DNA from 3 places in the Glycomyces sp. NPDC047010 genome. Region 1 is predicted to be linked to each of the others. Evidence: predicted binding sites of a transcription regulator. Region 1 holds the regulator's gene; each other region holds the start of a gene.
The links. Region 1 encodes HrcA, which represses chaperone genes, less so after heat shock. Its sites were predicted from a motif close to CTTAGCACTCNCNNNNNGNGAGTGCTAAG; they were not measured.
Positions count from the first base shown of each region.

Region 1 (5,929 bases):
GACTCCGAGACCTCGGCGCCCCACTGGTACGCGTACGCCTCCGCGAGGGACGCCGGGTCGCCCGCGACGTCCCCGGTGTTGCCCTTGACGCACCCGATGCCGGACTCCTCGCCGCCCGCGAACACGGCCGCGATGACGGTGGCCTCGTCCTCCCACTTCTCGTACAGCTCGGGGTAGGCGCTGACCTGGACCGCCTGCGCGGCCTGCGCGAGCGTCATGTCCTGCCAGCCGTCGGTGCGGTCGAGCTTCTCGTAGAACTTGAACGAGGCGTAGACGGGGTCCATGAGCTCCTCCTCGGAGCCCCAGCCCATGCTCGGGCGCTGCTGGAACAGGCCCAGCGAGTCGTCGTGCCCGTAGTTGACGTTGAGGAGCTCCGACTCCTGGAACGCCGTGGTGATCGCCACGGCCACGGCCCGCTCGTCCATGCCGTCGCGCAGGCCCACGGCCGCGATCGTCGCCGCGTTCGACGCCTGCTCGGCCGTCAGGTGCGTCGAATCGGCGCCCGCGGTGAAGTAGCAGCCGGTCGGGGTGGGGCGCAGGGCGTCCCGCGCGTCCTCGGTGCAGCCCGCGAGGACGAGCACGAGGAGCAGTGAGGTCAGGGCCACGAAAGCGCGCACAGGTGACTCCGATCAGGTCGGTCGGCGGCTGGTAAGCCTACCCAAGAAGCGGGCCGCTTCTCAATGAACGAACGGACCCCTTCTCGCCCCTCTTCGGCGAAGAAGTACTCGGCCGTCAGTGCCGCGGCCGCACGCAGCTGCTCCCGCAGATCGACTGCGCCCGTGAGCCTCTTGATCCCGGCCTGCGCCGACGGCCCGCCCGCAGTGAGGCTCGCCACCACCGCGGCCCGCCGCTCGTCCGACCCGCCCTGGGCGACCGCCTCGGCGATGAGCCCCCACCGCTCGGCCTGCGGCGCGTCGAACGGCTCCCCGGTGAGGAACAGCCGCCGCATCAGCCCCGGGCCGATTTTGTGCCCCACGACCGGCGCGATCACCGCCGGGACCACGCCCAGCCTGACCTCGCTGAACGACATCGGCGAGCCCTCCTCGACCAGCGCGATGTCGGCCGCGGCGAGCAGCCCCAGGCCCCCGCCCTTCGCGCCGCCGCGGGCGTCCACGACGACCGGCTTCGGGGCCTCGCACATGTCCGCGAGCAGCTCCGCGAGGTGCGCGGCCGGGAGGTCCTCCAGGCCCGTCGCCGCCGCGGACTCCTTCAGGTCGGCGCCCGCGCAGAACACGGGCCCCGTGTGGTCGATCACGACCACGCGGACCGCCGGGTCCGCGACCGCCCGGGCGAGGGAATCGCGCAGCCCGCCGATCATGCGGGTCGAGAGCGCATTGCGCCGCTGCGGGGCGTCGAGGGTAATCGAGGCCACGTTCAGTTCCGCGCGGTACTTGATGAGAGCGTCGTTGCCGTTCACACCAGTACCGTAGACAGGGTGTCCACCAGTCCCGCAACCGACATCGCCGCGGCCGCCGCCCACCCCGACACGGGGAGGGACGGGTTCGGGTTCTACGTCCACGTGCCCTTCTGCGTCTCGCGCTGCGGCTACTGCGACTTCAACACCTACACCGCCTCCGAACTGGGCGCGGGCGTCTCCCGCGACACCTACGCGGCCATCGTCCGCAGCGAGATCCGCTCCGCCGCCGCGCGCTTCGAGGACCGCCCGAAGGTCGACACCGTCTTCTTCGGCGGCGGCACCCCCACGCTCCTGAGCGCCGCTGACCTCGCCTCGATCCTCGCCGAGATCGACCGCGAGTTCGGGCTCGCCGACGGCTACGAGGCCACCACCGAGGCCAACCCCGAGTCCATCGACGCCGACTACCTCGCCGAACTCCACGACGGCGGCTTCACCCGCCTCTCGGTCGGCATGCAGTCCACCGCCTCCCACGTCCTCAAGGTCCTCGACCGCGAGCACTCCCCGCAGAAGGCCCTCGACGCCGTCGCCCACGCCCACAAGGCGGGCTTCGAGCACGTCAGCCTCGACCTGATCTACGGCACCCCAGGCGAGAGCGCCGCCGACTTCGCGAACAGCCTCGCCGCCGCCGTCGACACCGGCGTCGACCACGTCTCCGCGTACGCCCTCATCGTCGAGGACGGCACCGCGCTGGCCCGCCGCATCCGCTCCGGACGCGTGCCGCAGCCCTCCGACGACGTCGCCGCCGACCGCTACCTCGCTGCGGAAGCCGCCCTCTCCGCGGCCGGGTTCTCCTGGTACGAGGTCTCGAACTGGGCCAAGAACGATACCGCCAGGTGCCGACACAACCTCCTGTACTGGGAGGGCGGCCACTGGTGGGGCGCCGGGCCCGGCGCCCACTCGTACCTGCCGGGCGTGCGCTGGTGGAACCACAAGCACCCCTCCACGTACGGCACCGCCCTCGCCGAGGGCCTGCCCGTCGCGGGCCACGAAACCCTCACCGACGACGACCGCCACCTGGAGCGGGTGCTCCTGCTCACCCGCCTCGCCAGCGGCCTCCCGCTCGCCGAACTGCGCCCCGACGGCCGCGCCGCCGCCGAACGCGTTGCGGCCGAAGGACTCGCCGACATCGCGGACGACCGGCTCGTGCTCACGCTCCGCGGTCGCCTCCTAGCCGACGCCGTGGTGAGAGACCTCACCGGCTGACGACGCCCGAGCGGGCGCCCCGTAGATTTGAGCCCGTCACGGACGAGCCTCCTTCACGTTGGCCGTCGCGGCGCGCCGGTCCCCAGCCGACGACGCCGGCGCGGGCCGCGCCGACCCCCGGCACCCGGTCCCGTCCCCGAACACCGGACGGAACCCCCAGGCCCCGACCCCTGAATCCTCGACACCGGAGCCCGAGCACCCATGCACACGCCATCCCCCGCCGCCACCCGCCGCGGCGTCCTCGCCGCCTCCTTCGCCGGACTCGCGCTCGCCGCGTGCTCCGAGGAGGAGCCGCTCCCGGCGGACGACGGCGGCGCCGGCGCCGCCGAGGAGACCCCCTCCGAGTCCCCCTCGCCCGAACCGCCCCGCGAGATCACCATCACCCACGTCGGCGACACCATGCCCGGCTCCTACCCCAACCAGATGGCCTCCGACGAGGGCGCCAGCTTCTTCGACGGCGTGCGCGACAACCTCGCCGGGGACGTCATCGTCGCCAACCTCGAAGGCGCCCTCTCCACCCTGGAGTTCGACAAGTGCGGCGGCGGCCAGTGCACCTACTTCCGCCTCCCCGCCGAGTACGCCCAGGTCTTCGCCGACGCCGGCTTCCACGTCCTCAACCAGGCCAATAACCACGGCTGGGACGCCGGACCCGACGGCGCCACCGAGACCCAGGACGCCGTCCGCGCCGCCGGCATGGAGATCTGCGGCATCAAGGACGAGGTCGCCCTCGTCGAGACCGAGTCCGGCCTCACCGTCGGCCTCGTCGGCTTCGCGCCCTACACCTTCTACACCGACAACCGCGACCTCGACGCCGTCGCCGCCCTCGTCTCCGCCGCCAAGGAGCAGGCCGACATCGTCATCGCCACCGCCCACCTCGGCGCCGAGGGCACCGACTACCGCCACGTCCCCGAAGGCGTCGAGAACTACCTCGGCGAGGACCGCGGCGACACCCGCGCCTTCGCCCACACCTGCGTCGACTCCGGCGCCGACCTCGTCTTCGGCCACGGCCCCCACGTGCTCCGCGGCATGGAGGTCTACAACGGCAAGCTCATCGCCTACTCCCTCGGGAACTTCGGCGGCGGCCAGAACCTCTTCAGCATGGACGGCGCCCTCGGCCGCTCCGCGATCCTCTCGGTCACCATCCGCGAGGACGGCACCATCGTCGCCGCCAAGGCCCAGGCCAGCCGCATGAACGGCGACGGCTACCCGACCATGGACGAGGACAACGGCGCCTTCGACGACCTCAACGAGCTCGCCGCCGACTTCGGCGACAGCGGCGTGACCGTCGCCGACGACGGCGCGCTCATCATCCCGGGCGTCTGACCCCACACGTACACTGGCACTCCTGGACAGGGAGTGCCAAACTTGAGTCCGGCAGACTGAGCTTCGGCTCCGCCTGCCGGACCGAAGAGGCACCGAGACCGAGGGGACGTGGCGATGGACGACCGCAAGCTCGAAGTGCTGCGCGCCATCGTCGAGGACTACGTCGCCACCCAGGAGCCCGTCGGCTCCAAGGCCGTCTCCCAGCGCCACGCCCTCGGCGTCTCCGCCGCCACCGTCCGCAACGACATGGCCTACCTCGAAGAGGCCGGGTACATCCAGCAGCCCCACACCTCCGCGGGCCGCATCCCCACCGCCAAGGGCTACCGCCTCTTCGTCGACCGCCTCGGCAAGATCAAGCCCCTCTCCGCCGCCGAGCGCCGCGCCGTCCACCGCTTCCTCGCCGAGGCCATCGACCTCGACGACGTCGTCACCCGCACCGTGCGCCTCCTCGCCCAGCTCACCCACCAGGTCGCGGTCGTCCAGTACCCGAGCCTCAACCGCTCCTCCGTGCGCCACCTCGAACTCGTGTCCCTCACCCCCACCCGGCTCATGCTCGTCATGATCACCGACACCGGACGCGTCGAGCAGCGCTACGTCGAGGTCCCCTCCGAGCTCACCGAGGACGACGTCCTCGACCTCCGCCGCCTCGTCAACGAGCAGCTCCAGGGCAAGGCCCTCGCCGACGCCCCCCGCATCATCGCCGGACTCGCCGGCCTCGCCCGCCCCGAACTGCGCGCCACCGCCTCCGCGCTGGCCCGCGTCCTCCTCGACTCCGTCGTCGCCCGCACCGAGGAGCGCGTCGCCGTCGCGGGCGCCGCGAACCTCACCCGCAACGGGAACTTCTTCGCCGGGTCGCTGCGGCCGATCCTCGAAGCGCTGGAGGAGGAGGTCGTGCTCATGCAGCTGCTCGGCCGCGCCGACTCCAACGCGCTGCTGACGGTCCGCATCGGCGACGAGAACGAGGTCGCCGACTTCCGGGAGGCCACCGTCGTCACCGCCGGGTACGGCCCCGGCTCCGTCGTCGGGCACATGGGCGTGCTCGGGCCGACGCGCATGGACTACCCGGGCACGATCGCGGCCGTCCGCGCCGTCGCCCGGTACGTCTCCGAGATTTTGGAACAGAACCGCTGACAGGACAGAGCGCACGTGGCTAAGGACTACTACGGCATTCTCGGCGTCGAACGCAACGCCACCGAGGACGAACTGAAGAAGGCGTACCGGAAGCTGGCGCGCAAGTACCACCCCGACGTCAGCGACGAACCCGACGCGCAGGAGCGCCTCCAGGAGATCAACGCCGCCTTCGAGGTCCTCATGGACCCCCAGAAGCGGGCGGTCGTCGACGCGGGCGGCGACCCGTACGCGCGCGGCGCCGCCGGAGGCTCCGGGGCCCCGTTCATGGGCTTCGAGGACATCATGGACGCCTTCTTCGGCGGCTCCATGGGCGGCTTCGGCCGCCGCGGCCCGCGCTCGCGCACCCGGCCCGGCAACGACGCCCTCCTCCGCCTCGACCTCGACCTCGAAGAGGTCGCGTTCGGCACCGAGTCCACGCTCACCGTCGACACGGCGATCCTCTGCGACTCCTGCGACGGCTCCTGCACCGAGGGCACCAGCGAACCGCAGACCTGCACCACCTGCGGCGGCTCCGGCGAGGTCCAGGTCGTGCAGCGCACGATCCTCGGCCAGGTCCGCACCGCCCGCCCCTGCTCGGCCTGCTCCGGCTACGGCACGATCATCACCGACCCGTGCCGCAAGTGCGGCGGCGAAGGCCGCGTGCGCTCGCGCCGCCGCATCACCGTCAAGGTCCCCGCGGGCGTCGAGGACGGCATGCGCATCCGCCTCTCCGGCGAAGGCGAGGTCGGCCCCGGCGGCGGACCCGCCGGCGACCTGTACGTCGAGGTCCACGAGAAGCCCCACGAGGTCTTCACCCGCGAGGGCTCCGACCTGCGCTGCCGCGTCCGCGTCCCCATGACGCAGGCCGCGCTCGGC
Region 1 covers NZ_JBEYVY010000003.1:537,005-542,933, reverse strand. Annotated here, with positions in the region: gene AB0A65_RS09010 (hypothetical protein) at 1-617, opposite strand, end outside; gene AB0A65_RS09005 (enoyl-CoA hydratase-related protein) at 596-1,417, opposite strand; gene hemW (radical SAM family heme chaperone HemW) at 1,460-2,620, shown strand; gene AB0A65_RS08995 (CapA family protein) at 2,822-3,943, shown strand; gene hrcA (heat-inducible transcriptional repressor HrcA) at 4,058-5,074, shown strand; gene dnaJ (molecular chaperone DnaJ) at 5,090-5,929, shown strand, end outside.

Region 2 (5,929 bases), on a different contig from region 1:
GCTCGACGCGGAGGGCCAGGAGGTGCTGCTTCGGGTGCGGGACGCGGACTTCGCGGTGCCCAGGCGGTTCGAGGTGGCCGCGGCGCTCAACCGGATGCGGGAGCTGCGGGTGCGGGAAGAAACCGAGTAATGCCTTGAATCAGGCGTAAAAGTGCCTTCGCGGCTCCGATCCCCAAAGGCCGCGAAGGCTCTTGAACTCTATCGGTTTCCCGACAGCTCCGCGACAAACTGTCGGGATGTTGACACTTGCGGTTCCGCGGGCGTCCAGAAGCCCTGGCCCTGCCTTCGGGCATGCGGAAGGGCCGCCGACATCGTCGGCGGCCCTTCTTCTGTTCGCTTGTCGCTCAGGAGATCCCGGGCTTAGTGCGAGTGCCCGTGGCCGTGGGAGTGGCCGTGACCGGCGTCCTCCGGCTCGTCCTCGGGCTTGTCCACGATCGTCACCTCGGTGGTGAGCGCGAGGCCCACGATCGAGGCGGCGTTCAGGACGGCGTTGCGCGTGACCTTCACCGGGTCGGGGATGCCGGCCGAGACCAGGTCCTCGTAGGTGTCGGTGGCCGCGTTCCAGCCCTCGCGCCAGCCCTTGCCCGCGACCGTCGCCACGACCACGTCGCCCGACTCGCCCGCGTTGGCGGCGATCTGACGCAGCGGCTCCGACAGGGCGGCCGCGACGATCTTGAGGCCCACGCGGGCCTCAGGGTCGGCGAGCTCCACCTTGTCGAGGATCGCGATGGCGTGGACCAGGGCCGCGCCGCCGCCGGCGACGATGCCCTCTTCAACGGCGGCCTTGGTCGCGTTGACGGCGTCCTCGATGCGGTGCTTGCGCTCCTTCAGCTCGACCTCGGTGGCCGCGCCGACCTGGATGACGGCGACGCCGCCGGAGAGCTTCGCGAGACGCTCCTCCAGCTTCTCGCGGTCCCAGGACGACTCGGTCGTGGAGGCCTGCTGCTTGATCTGCGCGATGCGGGCGTCGACCTCGTCGCGCTCGCCCCCGCCGTCCACGATCGTGGTGGCGTCCTTGGAGACGGTGACGCGGCGGGCGCGGCCCAGGTGCGACAGGTCCGCGGCCTTGAGCTCCAGGCCGATCTCCGAGGAGACCACCTCGGCGCCCGTCAGGGTCGCGATGTCGCCCAGGATCGCCTTGCGGCGGTCGCCGAAGGCCGGGGCCTTGACGGCGCACACGCGCAGCGTCCCGCGCAGGGCGTTCACCGTCAGGGTCGCGAGGGCCTGGCCCTCGACGTCCTCGGCGATGATGAGCAGCGGCTTCGAGGTCTCGATGACCTTCTCCAGCACCGGCAGGAGCTCCTCGATCGAGGAGACCTTCGCGTTGGTGATGAGGATGTACGGGTCCTCGAAGACCGTCTGGCGCGAGTCCTGGTCGTTGATGAAGTTCGGGGAGATGAAGCCCTTGTCGAACTGCATGCCCTCGGTGACTTCGAGGATCGTCTCCAGGCTGGAGCCGTCCTCGACCGAGATGACGCCCTCGGCGCCGACGACGTCCATCGCCTTCGCGATGAGCTCGCCGATCTCCGGGTCCTGCGCCGACACGGCCGCGACCTGCGCGATGTGCTCGTGGTCGGAGATCTCGATGGCCTGGCGCAGCAGCTCCTCGGACACGGCGTTCGCCGCGGCCTCGATGCCCTTGCGGATCGCGATCGGGTTGCCCCCGGCCGTGACCGCCTTGATGCCCGCGCGGCTCATCTTCTGCGCCAGCACGGTCGCAGTGGTCGTGCCGTCGCCCGCGACGTCGTTCGTCTTCGTGGCGACTTCCTTGACCAGCTGCGCGCCGAGGTTGGCGTACGGGTCCGCGAGCTCGATCTCCTTGGCGATCGTCACGCCGTCGTTGGTGATGAGCGGCGCACCGAAGGACCGCTGGAGGACCACGTTGCGGCCCTTCGGGCCCAGCGTGACCTTCACGGTGTCGGCGAGGTGGTCGATGCCGTGCAGCAGGTTCTGCCGCGCGTCCTCGGCGAAGTTGAGAATCTTCGGCATTGGTTCCCTTTCCTAGGAACGCGGACGGGCCCTCAGCCGAGGGCCCGGTGCGCGCTACTGCTCGACGACCGCGAGGACGTCGCGCGAGGACAGGACGAGGTACTCCTCGCCGTTGTACTTGACCTCGGTGCCGCCGTACTTCGAGTAGATGACCACGTCGCCGACCTTGACGTCGATCGGGAGGCGGTTGCCCTTGTCGTCGAAGGCGCCCGGGCCCACGGCGAGGACGGTGCCCTCCTGGGGCTTCTCCTTGGCGGTGTCGGGGATGACGATGCCGGACGCGGTGGTGGTCTCGGCCTCGTTCGCCTGGACCACGATGCGGTCGCCCAGCGGCTTGATGGCAGCCTTGCTCACTTGGTTTCTCCAAACTCAGTGCAGTGCGGATGTCCGCCACGACAGCGCGGGTCTCGTCGTCGCGGGTGCCGAGGCACCGGCCCGTGGCTGGCACTCTCGCGGAGAGAGTGCCAAAGCGATCATAGCGCTTAGCAATCTCGCCCTGCGAGTGCTAAGGCCGACGTTAGTTCGCGCAGGTGGGGGCGTCAACAACGGGTCTCGCACGTCATACCATGGTCCCGTGGAAACGAGCCTGCCTGACGCCCTCCTCGCCGACCCCGGGCTCCAGACCCGCGCCGCCGAAGCCCTCGAACGCGACGGCGACCGGGCCCCGCTCACCCTCCGCAAGGCCGGGATCGACCCGTCCCTGGCCGCCGCGGCCCTGACGCTCGCGGACCTGCGGCGCCACGCCCGTACCAAGTTCGGCGACCTGGCGGACCGCCTCTACTTCACGCGGGCGGGCCTGGAGCAGGCCACCCGCTGGCCGGTGGCGGAACGCCGCGCGACCCGCTTCGCCGCCGCCGTCACCGACGTGACCGACCTGTGCTGCGGCCTGGGCACGGAAGCCCTGGCGTTCGCGCAGGCGGGCCTGACGGTGGAGGCGGTGGACATGAGCGGGGCGACCGCGGGCTACGCGGAGGCGAACGCCGCGGCTCTGGGCCTCCCGATCCGGGTGACCGTCGGGGACGCCCTCGAAACCCCCCTCGCCGAATCCGCCTTCGCCGACCCGGCCCGCCGGAGCGGCGGCACCCGCAACTTCAACCCGGCCGACTACTCCCCGCCCCTCGACCCGCTCCTGGCCCGCCTGCGCACCGCCCGCTTCGCGGCGGTCAAGCTCGGCCCCGGCATCAAGCACGACTGGATCCCCGAAGGCGCCGAAGCCGAATGGGTCTCGGTCGACCGCGACGTGGTCGAGGCATGCCTATGGCTCGGAGAAGCCGCCCAGGTCCCCCGCCGGGCCAGCCTCCTCAGATCGGGCCGGTGGCACGAGCTGACGGGCACGGGCGGGGAACGGGCCGAGGTCGGCGACGTCGCCGACTATCTCTACGAACCTGACGGGGCTGTCATCCGAGCGGGCCTGGTGGCCGAACTGGCCGAAGACCTCAACGCCCACATGGGAAGCGAGGACATCGCCTACCTCTACGGCGACCAGTTGACCGAAACCCCGTTCGCGAGGGCCTGGAAAGTCGAAGAGGTCTGGCCGCTGCACCCCAAGAAGCTCAAGCCGCTCCTCGCCGAACGGGGAATCGGCCGCCTCACGATCAAACAGCGAGGCACCGGCATCGACCCCGCGGCCCTCCGAAAGCAACTCAAACTCAAGGGCCCCAACGAGGCGACCCTCCTAGCGACCCGCCTCGCCGGAGACCACGCGGCGATCCTCTGCTCCGAGGCTTAGTCCAGTTTCGCGGTGAGGTCGACCTCGATGAGCTGGTCGCGGTACCCGAGCGCGGTGACGCCCGTGACGGTGCTGGCGGCCTTGAACGCGGGGCCGAGTTCGGGGTGCTCGGAGAGCCGGTGCCAGGCGCCACCGACGACGTCGCTCTCACTGCTCACCACGTACACGATCGACCGGACCACGTCCTCCGGCGCCGCGCCCGCATGCGCCAGCGCCGCAAGGCAGTTGGCCGCCACCTGCTCGATCTGCCGCTCCAGGTCCCCGACCCCGACGACCCGCTCGTCCCCGTCGACCGGGCACTGCCCGGCCAGGAACGCGAGCCGCCCGGCCTCGACGATCGTCACGTGCTCATACCCGCCGGTCGGATGCAGTCCGCTCATCCGCCGAGGCTAAACGCGGGATGTGCGGTGCGCCAGCGGTTATTCGGGGTGGGTGAGTTTGTAGCGGAGGTTGGCGTCTTTTTGGGCGACCATGCTTTCGAGGTCGACTTGGAAGGTCTCCATCTTGGTGCGGAGGTCGGGGTCGGCGGCGGCGAGGATTCTGACGGCGAGGAGGCCGGCGTTGCGGGCGCCCGCGATGGAGACGGTGGCGACGGGGATGCCGGCGGGCATCTGGACGATCGAGAGGAGGGAGTCCATGCCGTCGAGGTGCTTGAGGGGCACGGGGACGCCGATGACGGGCAAGGGCGTCGCGGAGGCGACCATGCCGGGGAGGTGGGCGGCGCCGCCCGCTCCGGCGATGATGACCTGGAGGCCGCGGCCCGCGGCGGAGTCGGCGTAGCTGAGCATCCCGTGGGGGGTGCGGTGGGCGGAGACCACGCGGACCTCGTAGGGGACGCCGAACTCGTCGAGGGCGGCCGTGGCCGCTTCCATGACGGGCCAGTCGGAGTCCGAGCCCATGATGACGCCGACGCGCGGCTGCTGCTCTGTCATTACTCGCCTTCCTGGAGCCACTTGGCGGCGCGCAGGGCGCGGCGCCGCAGGAGGTCGGGGTCGTCGCCGCGGACGGTGACGTGGCCGATCTTGCGGCCGGGCCGGACGGCCTTGCCGTAGAGGTGGACGTGCGCGCCGGGGTCGTCGGCGAGGAGGTGCTGGAGCCGCTCGTCGAGGCGCGGGCCGCCGGGCGCGCCGCCGAGGACGTTCGCCATGACGGTGTACGGCGCGACCGGGGCGGTGGAGCCGAGCGGGTAGTCGAGGACGGCGCGGAGGTGCTGCTCGAACTGGCTGGTCTCGGCCCCTTCGATGGTCCAGTGGCCGGAGTTGTGGGCGCGCATCGCGAGTTCGTTCACGAAGAGGCCCTTGGAGGTCTGGAACAGTTCGACGGCGAGCATGCCGACGACGCCGAGTTCGCGGGCGACGGTCTCGCCGATCTCCTTCGCCTGGGCCGCGACCGCGGGGTCGAGGTGCGGCGCGGGGGCGATCACCTCGGTGCAGATGCCGCCGGTCTGGACGGTCTCCACGACGGGGTAGACGGCGGTCTCGCCGCGCGGGGAGCGCGCGACCTGGATGGCGAGTTCGCGCTGGAGGGGCATGCGCTCCTCGGCGATGAGGCGGAGGCCGGAGGCGAGGACGGCCTGCGCGTCGCCGGGCGTGTCGACCATCCAGACGCCTTTGCCGTCGTAGCCGCCGGTCGCGGCCTTGAGGACGCACGGGAGGCCGAACGCCTCGACGTCGGAGATGGAGTCGACGGGGGCCCAGCGCGGCTGCGGGAGGCCGAGGCCGGTGAGGCGGGTGCGCATGGCGTGCTTGTCCTGCGCGTAGAGGAGGGCCTCGGGGCGGGGCTGGACGTCGACGCCCTCGGCGACGAGGGCCTGGAGGGCCTCCTGCGGGACGTGCTCGTGGTCGAAGGTGACCACGGTGCAGCCCTTGGCGAAGCCGCGGAGGTCCTCGACGTCGCGGTAGTCGCCGAGCACGGTCGCGGGGGCGACGACGGCGGCGCTCTCGGCCGGGTCCCCGGCGAGGACCTTGAGGCTCTGGCCGAGGGCGATGGCGGCTTGATGGGTCATGCGGGCCAGCTGGCCGGCACCGATCATTCCCACGGTCGGGAGTTGGGTCGCGGCATCCACGGCGAGAGCCTAATCCCTGCCGAAATCCGTAAGGTTCCACATGACAACCATCGTGACCTGGTCATCAGCCGGTGATGGGATGTTCGGCCACTTCGAGGAGTTGGTCGGGGGCCACGCCGAGGGCGCCGCAGAGGGCCATGATGGTG
Region 2 covers NZ_JBEYVY010000008.1:211,967-217,895, forward strand. Annotated here, with positions in the region: gene AB0A65_RS18050 (ABC-ATPase domain-containing protein) at 1-130, shown strand, start outside; gene groL (chaperonin GroEL) at 361-1,989, opposite strand; gene groES (co-chaperone GroES) at 2,044-2,343, opposite strand; gene AB0A65_RS18065 (class I SAM-dependent methyltransferase) at 2,564-3,718, shown strand; gene AB0A65_RS18070 (RidA family protein) at 3,715-4,098, opposite strand; gene purE (5-(carboxyamino)imidazole ribonucleotide mutase) at 4,138-4,650, opposite strand; gene AB0A65_RS18080 (5-(carboxyamino)imidazole ribonucleotide synthase) at 4,650-5,783, opposite strand; gene AB0A65_RS18085 (helix-turn-helix transcriptional regulator) at 5,848-5,929, opposite strand, start outside.
Region 2: groES (co-chaperone GroES) is a predicted target of HrcA. The motif match lies at 2,471-2,499, and genes of this name have one in related genera.

Region 3 (5,929 bases), on a different contig from region 1:
TACGAGCAGCGGATGAAGGGCCCGTACGAGGCCGCGAACCCGGGGAGTCCCGTTGCGCTGTACGCGATCCCGGGGAACCACGACTGGTTCGACGGCCTGACCGCGTTCGCGCGGCAGTTCACCGAGGGCCGCACGATCGGCGGGTACCGGACCTTCCAGAAGCGGTCGTACTACGCGCTGAACCTGCCGCACCGGTGGTGGCTGTTCGCGCTCGACGCGCAGTTCGACACCCACCTGGACCAGAACCAGATCGAGTACTTCCAGCGCGCGGCCGAGCGGATGCAGCCCGGCGACCAGGTGATCCTGTGCGTCGCGCAGCCGTCGTGGCTGTGGACCGCGGAGGACCCGCGCTCGTTCGACCGGATCGACCACTTCATCCGGGACGTGATCGGCGCGAGGGGCGGGCGCGTGCCGCTCATCCTCACCGGGGACCGCCACCACTACGCCCACTACTCCGAAGTGGACGGCGTGCGGCACCTGGTGGGCGCCGGGGGCGGCGGGGCGTACCTGTCGCCGACCCACACGCTGCCCGAGTCGCTGACGGCGCCGCGCAAGTCGGTGCCCGAACCCGATGCGCCCGAACGGGAGTACCGGCTCACCCAGACGTACCCGTCGAAGGCGAAGTCGCTGAGCTACGCGTTCGGGATCTTCGCGCGGCTGCCGTGGCTGAACAAGGGCTTCGTGGCGCTCATGGCCGTGGTCTCGCTCATCGCGACGGTGTCCATCCTGGAGGGTACCGGGACCACCGTGGCCGCGGCGGCGGTGCTCCTCGGTGCGGGCGTGGGCTTCGCGCACCCCGGGCAGGGCAGCCGCACCGGCAGGCACTACATCCTCGGGGGCCTGCACGGGCTCGCGCAGGTGGCCCTGTCGTGGACGGGCGCGCAGATCATCAAGCAGTTCGACGACGTATCACTGTGGACGTACCTGGTGTACCTGCCGCTCGCCGGGCTCGCGGGGACATGGCTCGTGGGCCTCTACCTCGTGGTCGCGAACCGCCTGGGCGTCAACGCCAACGAGCTGTTCGCGGGCATGTCGGTGATCGACCAGAAGTGCTTCCTGCGCATCCGCGTCGACGCCGAGGGCGCCACGGTCTACCCGATCGGCGTCGACCGCGTCGGCCGCCACTGGGCCGCCGACCCCGAAGGGGCCGAGACGGACTCGTGGATCAAGCCGGTGTACCCGCTGAAGCCGCGGCTCATCGAACCGGGCTTCGCCGCGTCCCACGCCGGGCCAACCGCCGCGTCGCTGCCGCGCCAGAACCCGGTGCGGCGCATGATCGCCCAGGCCGAGGAGTGGCTGCGCCGCTAGTCCTCTCCGCGCGGCTCGGCCGGGGTCTCCATGACCGCGTCCGGGCCGTGGCCGCCGCGGCCCATGAGCCGGTGCAGCGCCGGGCTGAAGACCGCGAGCACCACCGCGGTGAGGATCGCGATCCCCGCGAGGATGTAGAAGAACGCCTGCTCGCCGACCTTCGGCACCATGAACGCGTACGCCTGGCCGCCGAGCGGCGTGCCCACGGCCGGGCCGAGGAACCACACGCCCATCAACTGGCCCTTCAGGTTCGAGGGCGCCAGCTGCGTCGTCACCGACAGGCCCACGGGGGAGACGCACAGCTCGCCCCACGTCAGCAGCAGGTACACCACGACCATCCACCCGAGCGCGACCAGGATCCCCGAGTCGGCGCGCCCCTGGAGCCACCCCAGGAACACCCACGACAGGCCCGTCAGGCCCACGCCGAGCGCGAACTTGTACGCCGTGCCGAAGCCCGACCCGGTCTTGAGCCAGATCGCGCCGAAGATCGGCGAGAACACGAGGATGAAGATCGTGTTGAAGTTCTGCACGCCGCCCGCGGGCAGGTGGAAGCCCCACGAGTCGAGGTCCACGGAGTTCGACGCGAACGCGGTGAGGATCGAGCCCATCTGGAGGTACAGCATCCAGAACACGACCGAGGCGATGAACAGGCCGACGTACGCGCGCAGGCCCGCCTTCTCCGCGGGCGTCACGTCCTTCGCCTCGCCGAAGATGTAGATGAAGTACCAGACCGCGGCCGCGATCGACAGGATCGTCACGACCGTGGGCACCGTCGAGAGCGTCAGCGTCCCGGTCGCGGCCCAGATCGCGATGGCGACGGCGGCGATGACCAGCGAGATCACGATGACCCGCACGACCTTGCCGCGCTCCTCGTCGGCGAGGGGCCGCGAGGGCCCGATGCCGGTGCCGGTCAGGCGCGACCAGCCGCGCACGTACCAGAGCAGGCCGAGCGCCATGCCGACCGCGGCGGCGCCGAAGCCGAGGTGCCAGCGGTCGTCCCCGGCGAGGTACGGCGTGAGGAGGATGCCGAGGAACCCGCCGAGGTTGATGCCCATGTAGAACACGGAGAAGCCGGAGTCGCGGCGCGCGTCCGAGTCGCCGTCGTAGAGGCGCCCGACCATCACCGAGATGTTCGGCTTCAGCAGGCCCGAGCCGAGCACGACCAGGAACAGGCCGAAGAACACCAGGCCCGGCCCGCTCACCGGGATCGCCATGGAGATGTGGCCGCACATGATGATCACGCCGCCGATGAGGACCGCGCGCCGCGCGCCCAGCACCCGGTCGGCGAGCCACCCGCCCGGCAGCGAGGTCAGGTACACGGCGCCGGAGTACAGCGACGCGATCGGGATGGCGACGGTGTCGCTCAGGCCCAGGCCGTTGTGCAGGATGCTCGCGGTGAGGAACGTCAGCAGGATGCCCTGGAGGCCGTAGAAGCTGAACCGCTCCCACATCTCCGTCCCGAACAGGACGGCGAGGCCGCGCGGATGGCCGAAGAAGGTCTTCTCGCGGCCGGCGGCCGGGTACTCGCGATGGGACATTCCGGTCCTCCCCATGTCGATGGCGCTGCACTGCGCTCTCCGGTACCCGGCGCGACCGGCGCCGACACCTGCCGACGCTAACCTTTCGCAGGCCCGGAGGCGGTCGGAACGGGCGAACCGGCGTCCCCGAACGGATGCGGTGCGGTCATTTGTCTGATATGCGCGTTTACGTGGTCTACGATCCGGCCTATGAGCGACGATCCTTACTGGAACCCCGGTCAGACCGACGAGCCGTCCGGCCGCTTCTCCGGCGGCGACCCGCTCGTCACCGACACGTTCGAGGGCTGGTGGCACGCCTCCTTCGACGTCGTCCAGCGCTCCTGGCGCACGGTCGGCCTGATCCTCCTCATCGGCGTGGTCCTGCCGCGCTGGATCTTCGGCGCCTACAACAACAACGTGCGAACCCCCGAGAAGGACGTCGTCGTCACCGACTGGGGCGCGTTCGTCCGCGAGTACTCCCCGGGCGTGCTCGCCGGGATCATCGGGCTGATCCTCACCCTCGCGGTCCTGTACGTCTCGGGCTCGGCCGTCCTCGGCGCCGTGCGCACCGCCGCGGCCGAGGCCGCCGGGGGCTTCCTGTCCCTCGGGGAGGCGTTCTCCTTCGGGTTCAAGCGCGGCGGCCGGTTCTTCCTGTGGCTGCTGCTCGCCTGGGTGACCATCGGCGTCGGCCTGGTCCTGTGCATCCTGCCGGGCCTGTGGGCGATCTTCGCGCTCAGCCTCATGGCCCCCGCGGCGGTCTTCGAGGCCCGCCGCAGCCCGTACGCCCGCTCGATCCAGCTGACGCACTCGGCGTTCTGGCCCGCGCTCGGGCGCCTGTGCATCGTCGTGCTCGTCGCCATCGCCGCGAACATCCTCATCGCGATCATCGGGCTGCTGCTCGCGGGCGTGTGGCACGCCATCTTCGCGGGCTGGCTCGCCGCGGTCCTCACCGTCATCACCGAGGCGGTCATGGCGCTGCTGCTCCTGGCCCCGATGATCTGGGTCCTCTCGGCGTCCCTGTGCACGTACGCATGGCTGCGCGGGCGCACCGAGTCCGTCTCCGCCACGTCCCTCTCGGCCGAAGCCTCCGGCGCGGCGGCCCCCGGCGGCTACACCGGCCCCGGCGAGCCCGGCCACCCCGGATCGCCCTCGCCGACACCGTAGGAATCGCCGCCATGCAGTGGACGCCGGGGCGATCGCCCCGGCGTCCGCGCTTTCCACCACTGGTTCCGTGCCCCGGATTGGCACTCTCACGGCGAGAGTGCTACAACTGGGTTTGGCACTCGCCGCTGGGGAGTGCTAAACACGCGATGAGGTGGTCGGGTCCTCAGGGCTCACCGTCGCGGGTACGCCGCCTCACCGTCGACCACGAACGTTATCCGAAAGGAAGCCATCCACATGGCGAAGATGATCGCATTCGACGAGGAGGCTCGCCGCGGGCTGGAGCGGGGCTTGAACACCCTCGCGGAGGCCGTCAAGGTGACCCTCGGCCCGAAGGGCCGCAACGTCGTGCTGGACAAGAAGTGGGGCGCCCCCACGATCACCAACGACGGCGTGTCCGTCGCCAAGGAGATCGAGCTCGAGGACCCCTACGAGAAGATCGGCGCCGAGCTCGTCAAGGAGGTCGCCAAGAAGACCGACGACGTCGCGGGCGACGGCACCACCACCGCGACCGTGCTCGCGCAGGCCCTCGTCAAGGAAGGCCTCCGCGCGGTCGCCGCCGGCGCCAACCCGATCGGCATCAAGAAGGGCATCGAGAAGGCCGTCGCGGCCGTCGTGCAGCACCTTCAGGACTCCGCCAAGGAGGTCGACACCGAGGAGCAGATCGCGAACACCGCGTCCATCTCCGCGGGCGACACCACCGTCGGCGCCATCATCGCCGAGGCGATGGAGAAGGTCGGCAAGGAAGGCGTCATCACCGTCGAGGAGTCGAACACGTTCGGCCTCGACCTTGAGCTCACCGAGGGCATGCGCTTCGACAAGGGCTACCTGTCCGGTTACTTCGTGACCGACCAGGACCGCATGGAGGCCGTGCTCGAAGAGCCGTACATCCTCGTCGCGAACCAGAAGATCTCCGCGGTCAAGGACCTCCTCCCCACGCTGGAGAAGGTCACCCAGACCGGCAAGCCGCTCCTGATCATCGCCGAGGACGTGGACGGCGAAGCCCTCCCGACCCTGGTGGTCAACAAGATCCGCGGCATCTTCAAGTCGGCCGCCGTCAAGGCCCCCGGCTTCGGCGACCGCCGCAAGGCCATGCTCGGCGACATCGCCATCCTCACCGGCGGCCAGGTCATCTCCGAGGAGCTCGGCCTCAAGCTGGAGAACACCGACCTGTCCCTGCTGGGCCAGGCCCGCAAGGTCGTCATCACCAAGGACGACACCATCATCGTCGACGGCGGCGGCGACGAGGACGCGATCCAGGGCCGGATCAACCAGATCCGCGCCGAGATCGAGAACTCCGACTCCGACTACGACCGCGAGAAGCTCCAGGAGCGCCTCGCGCGCCTGGCCGGCGGCGTGGCCGTCATCAAGGTCGGCGCGGCCACCGAGGTCGAGCTGAAGGAGCGCAAGCACCGCGTCGAAGACGCCGTGCGCAACGCCAAGGCGGCCGTGGAAGAGGGCATCCTCCCCGGCGGCGGCACCGCGCTCGCCCAGGCCGACTCGGCGTTCGAGAAGGTCGAGGCCGAGGGCGACGAGGCCACCGGTGTGGAGATCGTGCGCCGCTCGCTCGGCGCGCCGCTCCGCGCGATCGCCGAGAACGCCGGCCTCGAAGGCGGCGTCGTGGTGGAGAAGGTCAAGGGCCTCCCCAAGGGCCACGGCCTCAACGCCGACTCCGGCGAGTACGTCGACATGCTGGCCGCGGGCATCCCCGACCCGGCCAAGGTCACCCGCTCGGCGCTCCAGAACGCCGCGTCGATCGCCGCCCTGTTCCTGACCACCGAGGCCGTCGTCGCCGACGCCCCGGAGAAGGAAGGCGCCGGCGCCGCCGGCGGCGGCATGGGCGACATGGGCGGCATGATGTAAGCAGCCCTTCGGGACTGCTCACTCAGGCCGACTGAGTACTGCAAGGGAGGACCCCTCACTGTAAAGTGAGAGGTTCTCCC
Region 3 covers NZ_JBEYVY010000002.1:31,643-37,571, reverse strand. Annotated here, with positions in the region: gene AB0A65_RS03610 (metallophosphoesterase) at 1-1,308, shown strand, start outside; gene AB0A65_RS03605 (oligopeptide:H+ symporter) at 1,305-2,846, opposite strand; gene AB0A65_RS03600 (hypothetical protein) at 3,036-3,989, shown strand; gene groL (chaperonin GroEL) at 4,224-5,849, shown strand.
Region 3: groL (chaperonin GroEL) is a predicted target of HrcA. The motif match lies at 4,066-4,094, and genes of this name have one in related genera.